DNA from 2 places in the Sorangium sp. So ce1036 genome. Region 2 is predicted to be linked to the other one. Evidence: riboswitches for the same ligand, from Rfam matches in the RefSeq annotation. Region 2 holds a riboswitch; the other holds the start of a gene.

Region 1 (3,154 bases), 870 kb from region 2:
AGCAAGCGCCGGAGGCTTGCGCCGCGCGCAGGGGCTCACCTCCGGGGCTCGCATTCCGGCTCGCCGCCCGCTGTGCCCCCCTGCGCTTCAGCCCCTCCGGTGAGCCCCCAGCGCGCAGCCCCCGGAGATCCCTACAAAAAAAAGACCGCGCATCATGCCCGAGGGGGGACCAGGCATGTGCGCGGCAGGGAACCGCGACGGAGGGGGAACGTCCAGCGCGGTGCTCAAGTAAGCGCCGCATGCGCTCCGGGCTGGGGGGCCGCACCGGTGCGCACGCAGCAATCGGAGTGTGCCACCGATGCGCGCGTTGTCGATAACAAAGTGCAACTTGTGCTCGCTCCATGAGCGGATTGCTCACGGCGTGATGGCGGACAGGCACGGCAGGAGAAGCATTCGCCTGACTTCCTGGAAAGCGCGTTCGCGCCGGGCATACCCATCCATGGAAACGCGGAGCTCGGCCGGACGAACCATTCGGAATTCTCGAAACCATCGCCGAGGCTCGCCCGCCGCTCCATGGGAGTCGATGCGCTGTACACAGGCACGGAACACATGCTCACGCGAGTAAAGACTCGGGACAAACAAGGCACGCTGCCCCGAGATCGCGCGAGCCCCGCGGCCGTCACGGTCGGGCGGTGCTTCCATCGAAACAAGGAATTTTCCCGTGAAGACGGGATGACAGGCCGGGGCGCGAGGGCGAGCGCCCGCACCCCGATGTTCGAGTAAAGACACTTTGACCGCAAACGCGCCGAGGACACCAGAAAGCAGCAGCGATTTCGGTGCGTCTGGGGCAATTTCAACGGTCCGGGCGCCGCGTCACGCCGAGATCGCGCGTATCCCTGTCTGCGCGGCCCGATCCCCTGCCCGCGCGAGGAGCGAAGTGACGGCGCAGTGCGCACCCGTGACAGCGGTGGCCCGTGACAGCGGTGGCCCGTGACAGCGGTGGCCCGTGACAGCGGTGGCCCGTGACAGCGGTGGCCCGTGACAGCGGTGGATCGCGCGCCGGCCCGCCGCGGGCGAGGGGTGGGCAGGACGGCCAGTGCGCCGGCGCCCGCGGAGGGGTGCCCGCGCGAGGGCGCGCGCACGACGCGGGCGCGATCCCTCGACGCGGGCGCGATCCGCAGAAGCGACGCCGGCGCGGGGCGCGGGGCGCGGGGCGCGGGGGAACGTGGCGGAACGCCGCGCCGGCGCGAGGTCGGCGGCGGGCGCCCCTCTCCTCATCGCCGACGCCCCTCTCCTCCTCCTCATCGCCGACGCCCCTCCCCTCATGAACAGGCCCTCGCCGCGGCCGCTGCGCGAGCTCCTTGACGCCGGGCTCGAAACGAGACTACCGAGTCCCCTGTCCGACAATCCATGCCTCGGGTGCCCTCAGGGGCATAAAAGGGAAGCCGGTGTGAATCCGGCGCGGTACCGCCACCGTGAGTGGGGAGCTGCTTCCGAAGACCACTGGGCCTCACAGGAGAGACCCGGGAAGGTGGAAGCGGCGCTGGGAGCCTGACCAGGCTCCCTGAACCCATGAGCCGGGAGACCTACCCGAGCCTCCACGAGGTGCAGCTTGCGCACGTCTTCGTGGCGTCCGGGTGCGGAATTCACCCGGAACGCCCCAATCGGTCACCCCGGCCGCCCCGGGCTCGTCATCGCCGTGTTCCTCGCGACGCTCTCCGCGCCGAGGCCCGCGGCCGCGATGCACCTCGCCGAGGGCGTCCTGCCGCTCGGCTGGTGCGCGTTCTGGAACGCGCTCGCCCTGCCGTTCGTCGCGATCGCCCTGCACCTGCTCCGGCAGCGCACCGGGCGGGACGCCTTCTACAAGCCGTTCGTCGGCCTGATCGCCGCCGCCGTCTTCGCGATCTCGTGCATGCCCGTGCCCGTGCCGACCGCAGGGACGTGCTCCCACCCGTGCGGCACCGGGCTCGCCGCGGTGCTCATCGGCCCCTGGATGACCGTCCTCGTCACCGTGGTGGCGCTCCTCCTCCAGGCGCTCTTCCTCGCGCACGGCGGCCTCACCACGCTCGGCGCCGACGTCGCGTCGATGGGCATCGCGGGCGCCTTCACCGGCTACCTCGCCTTCCGCGCCGCGCAGCGCTGCGGCGCGGGCCTCTGGGTCGCAGGGTTTCTGGCCGGCGTGGCCTCGGACTGGGCCACGTACGCGACCACCGCGCTCGAGCTCGCCCTCGGGCTCGCGGGCGACGGCTCGGTGGGCGCCCTGTTCGCCGGCGTCGCGCTCGCCTTCGTCCCCACCCAGCTGCCGCTCGGCCTGCTCGAAGGGGCCATGACCGCCGGGGCGCTCGTCTTCCTGCGATCTCGGCGGCCCGACATCCTGGAGCGGCTCCGGGTCGTGCCCGTCGCCGCCGGTGCGCCGTGATGCGCGCCCCGTGGGAAGGCGTCGACGAGGCCGTGGTCGGCCGCTTCGCCGAGGCCGCGGGACGCCACGACACCGGGCCGGTCTTCGCCGGGCTCGAGGGCGATCTCCTGCTGTTCGCGTTCATCTGGGCCGGGCTGCTCGCCGGCTTCGCCCTCGGCTACCTCTCGCGCGCGCTCTTCGTCGAGCGCGCGGACCAGCCGGCCGCCGGCGCCGGCGGAGCGGGCGGCCGTGCGGATTGACCTCCCGGCCCGGCTCCGCGACGTCGATCCCCGGCTCCGGCTCGGGGCCGCCGTGGCCGCGTGCTGCGTCGCCGCGGGCGCGCGCTCGCCGAGGACCCCCGCCGCGCTGCTCCTCTTCGCGTGCGCCGCCCTCCGGCTCCAGGGCGTGACGGCCGCCGCGATCCTCCGCGGGTTCGCGCCCGCCGCGTGGATCGGCGGGGTCGCGGCGGCGCTCGCGCTCGTCTTCACCCCGGGCGAGCCGCTCCTCGCGGGCGCGGCGCCCCCGCTCGACGCCGCGACGCGCGAGGGCGCGCGCGCCGCCCTGACGATCGGCGCGCGCGTCCTCGCCGCGGCCGCGCTGCTCCGGTGGCTCGCCCGCGCCGCCGCGCCCGCCGAGATCGAGGCGGCGCTCGCCGGGCTCGGCGCGCCCGCGGCGCTGATCGAGCTGCTCGCGCTCGCGCGGCGCTTCGCCTCCGTCCTGCAGCGCGCGGCGGAGAGCGCGTGGAGCGCCGCCGCGCTCCGCGGCGGGTTCGCGCGCCCGGGCGCCGCCGCGCGCTCGGCCGGCGCGGTGGCGGGC
Region 2 (3,154 bases):
GGTCAACGTCCGGGTCGGGGCGAGGGCGACCGCATTGCCGTTGCCGGCGTTCGCGCGGAACCGCGCCCGGGTGAAGGTCGCGTCGGCGTCGGCGAAGAGCCAGCTCCCGAGCCGGTAACGCCCGCTCACCTCGATCCCGTAGCGCCGCGTCTGCCCCGACGCCTCGGTCACCCCGGCGTCGCCGCTCCAGACCAGCTCCGAGTCCAGATCGAGGAGGAACCCCGCGGCGCTCAGCGTCAGGCCGCGAAAGGGGGTGACCCTCGCGCCCACCTCGTAGCCCGTCGCGGGGGTGATGAGCGTCGCCGCGCCCTCGCCCCGCACCGCGCCCCGCGCGTCGTTCGAGTGAAAGCCCCGCCCGAAGTCCGCGAACAGGTCGAGCGCCTCGACGGGCGAGACGATCGCCATGAGCTTCGGCAAGATCTGCATCTCGCCCCGGAAACCGCTCGACCTGTCCCCGGTCCGCCCGAGATCCTCGCGCGGATCATCGACGTGGACGCCGATCCACTGCCCGCGCGCCCCGAGCACGAGGCGGAGCCAGCGCAGGAGCCGCGCGTCCTGCTCGACATAAACGCCGATCTGGCTCTCGTCGATGTGGGCCCTGTCCCGCTCCTCCAGCCGCTCGCGCGCCACGTCATGGTGGAGCGACTTGTCGATCTCGTCGGCGCGGACCTGCGCGCCGACCGACGTGGTGAACTTCGCCCCGCCGTGCTCGTAATGCCTGCGGAACCGGAGCTCGGCGCCGCCGACGACGCGATCGTCGTTCTGCTCGATCTGGTCGCCGTGGACCGGGTCCTCGCTGAAGAAGGTGAAGTTGGAGTACAGCGTGAAGCGATAGCGAGCGCCGTAGGCCATCGCATGGAAATCGGTCCCGCCCCACGCCGTCGTGTACGCCACGGACGCCATGTGCCGCTCGGTCGCCCCGCCCTCGGTCGGATCGATGGAGCCGAAGCGATCGATGCACGGCTGCCCATAGGTCGACGGCGGAGGGTTCCCGCTGTCCTGCTCGCCCTCGCCGCACACGGCGCGCGCCGGGATCTGGCCGGAGCCGTACCAGGTCGATCCATAGGACATCCAGGTCGCCTGGATCTTGCCGGCGCGGCCGACGTCGTGCGTCGCCCGGAGGAACACGTTGAAGCGCCCGAGCCGCTCCGGGCTGAGGAAGGGCCCGTCGTTCCGGTAGAGCTCCGCCGCGGCCACCGCGCGGAGGTCGTCGCCGAGCTCCGGCGACTCGATCACGAGGCCGCGCAGGATCCCGTGCTGGCCCAGGCTGAGCTGCGCATGGCTCTCCTCGAGCTTCTCCGCGAACCGAAAATTGACGGCGCCCGCCGTGCCAAAATCGCCGATTCCCGCGTAATAAGGGCCCTTGTACCCGTCGATCCCGGTCACGAGCTCCGGGATCAGGAAATAGAGATCGGTGAACCCGTGTCCATGGCCGTGGCTGACCAGGTTGACGGGGACGCCGTCGACGAAGAACGCGACGTCCGTCCCGTGATCCGCGTCGAAGCCGCGGAGAAAATACTGGTTCGCCTTGCCGCCACCCGCGTGCTGCACGGCGAAGAGCCCTGGCACCGCCTCGACGATGTCGCCTGGCCGGAGCCTCGGCCTGAGCTCGAGCTCGCGGTGTCCGACGGAGACGCGCGACGCAGCCTCGCCGCCTGGCCTCTCCGCGCGGACGGTGACCTCGAGCGCGCCGCCGTCGTCCGTGGCCGCCGCGCCGCCCGCGGGCGCCTCGGCGCGCGCGAGGCGCGCGATGGCCAGCACGGTGGATAGAACGGCGAGCCCGGGGAGCGGAATCCGGCGCCCAGGGCCTCTCGTGATCGTCTCGCGCAGCACGCGTGTCCTCCTTCGCTGCCATCGTCCGGAGCGGCGCTGGACCGCTCGCATCGCGCTCGCGAGGAGGAAAAGCTGGCTACGGCGCCATGCGCCGGACCGACCTCTCGCCCCCGCGGGCGACCGAGAGGCAACGCGGGGGGCAGGACGGAATCCGGGACGTGCGCAGGGGAGCTGCGGCGGCTCGGACCGGACCGCCTCCCTCGAGGCTCCCAGGTCGAACCGGCGCCAGATGTCTCCTGCCGCCGGATGCTGGCAGGTCTTCGGGCTTGCGAGCGCTCCGGCCTGGCCGGCTTCCTACTGTCCACCGCTTCCCAGCCCTCGACGGGCCAGTGCGTGTCGTGGAGGTCGTTCTCGCTTACCGCTGCGGGGCAGCCCCGGAATCTCACCGGGTTCCCTAGTCAGCCTGGGCGAGCGCCCAGGCACCAGCACGGCGCGCACCCTAGGGCGGCGCTCGCTCGTCTGTCAACCGCCTCGTGGGAGCTCGGCGCCGGTCGTCCGCTGGCGGAGCTCGGCGCCGGTCGTCCGCTGGCGGAGCTCGGCGCCGGTCGTCCGCTGGCCCCGTTGGCGAAGGGCTCTCGGCGAAGGGCTACTCTTCAGGATCCCCGGCGGCCCGCGCCGCGTCAGCCTCCGCCTCGCCGGCGCAGCTCGGCCTCCAGCTCGGCGATGCGGCGCTCGGCCGCCCTGCGCGCCTCGGCCTCCGCCCGGCGCGCCTCGGCCTCCGCCCTGGCGCTCTCGCTCGGCGTCGGCAGCAGCTCGCGGCCGGCCGCGTCGCGGGCCAGGCGCAGGGCGACGGGCTGGCCCTCCGCGGGCGCCACGACCCAGTACAGGCCCAGCGCGTCGCACGCCGCGCGATCTCCCTCCACGTCACGCTCGACCAGGTCGCCGTCGACCCGATCCCAGACCCGCAGCCGCTCCCCTTCCTCCGCCGCCGGATCGAAGCGCACGAGCTCGACGACGCCGAGCTCGTGGTACCGCGCGAGCTTCTCCGCCCACGGCGCCGGCTCCGCGTCGCTGTCGCTGACGATCTCCACGGCGAGCTCCGGGGCGCCGCGCTCCCACGTCTTCCACGACCGGAACGGCGTGTCCGGCGTCCCGAGGCGCACGAACGCGTCCGGCGCCACGCAGCGCGACGGATCGGACGCGTGCCAGTACACGAACTGGTCGCTCCCGATGCTGTGGCGGTCCGCGAAGCGCTTGAGCACCAGGTAGAGCAGCGTTCTCAGCTCGAGGTGGCGCTTGGTCTCGGGCACTTCCGCCTCGTCAGGGAAATGGATCGGCGACGGGCGGCGGCGATGCCGCCGCGTCTCGCTCGGCGGGGCAA

The links. Region 2 has a riboswitch for cobalamin ahead of WMF31_RS31890 (TonB-dependent receptor). Riboswitches for the same ligand answer to the same signal wherever they lie in the genome.
Region 1: another riboswitch for cobalamin. It lies ahead of WMF31_RS35055 (energy-coupling factor ABC transporter permease); the one in region 2 lies ahead of WMF31_RS31890 (TonB-dependent receptor).

Annotation. Positions count from the first base shown of each region.
Region 1 covers NZ_JBBMOX010000001.1:9,342,794-9,345,947, forward strand. Annotated here, with positions in the region: cobalamin riboswitch at 1,341-1,548, shown strand; gene WMF31_RS35055 (energy-coupling factor ABC transporter permease) at 1,682-2,359, shown strand; gene WMF31_RS35060 (hypothetical protein) at 2,359-2,598, shown strand; gene WMF31_RS35065 (CbiQ family ECF transporter T component) at 2,588-3,154, shown strand, end outside.
Region 2 covers NZ_JBBMOX010000001.1:8,473,732-8,476,885, forward strand. Annotated here, with positions in the region: gene WMF31_RS31890 (TonB-dependent receptor) at 1-1,833, opposite strand, end outside; cobalamin riboswitch at 2,068-2,275, opposite strand; gene WMF31_RS31895 (Uma2 family endonuclease) at 2,454-3,083, opposite strand.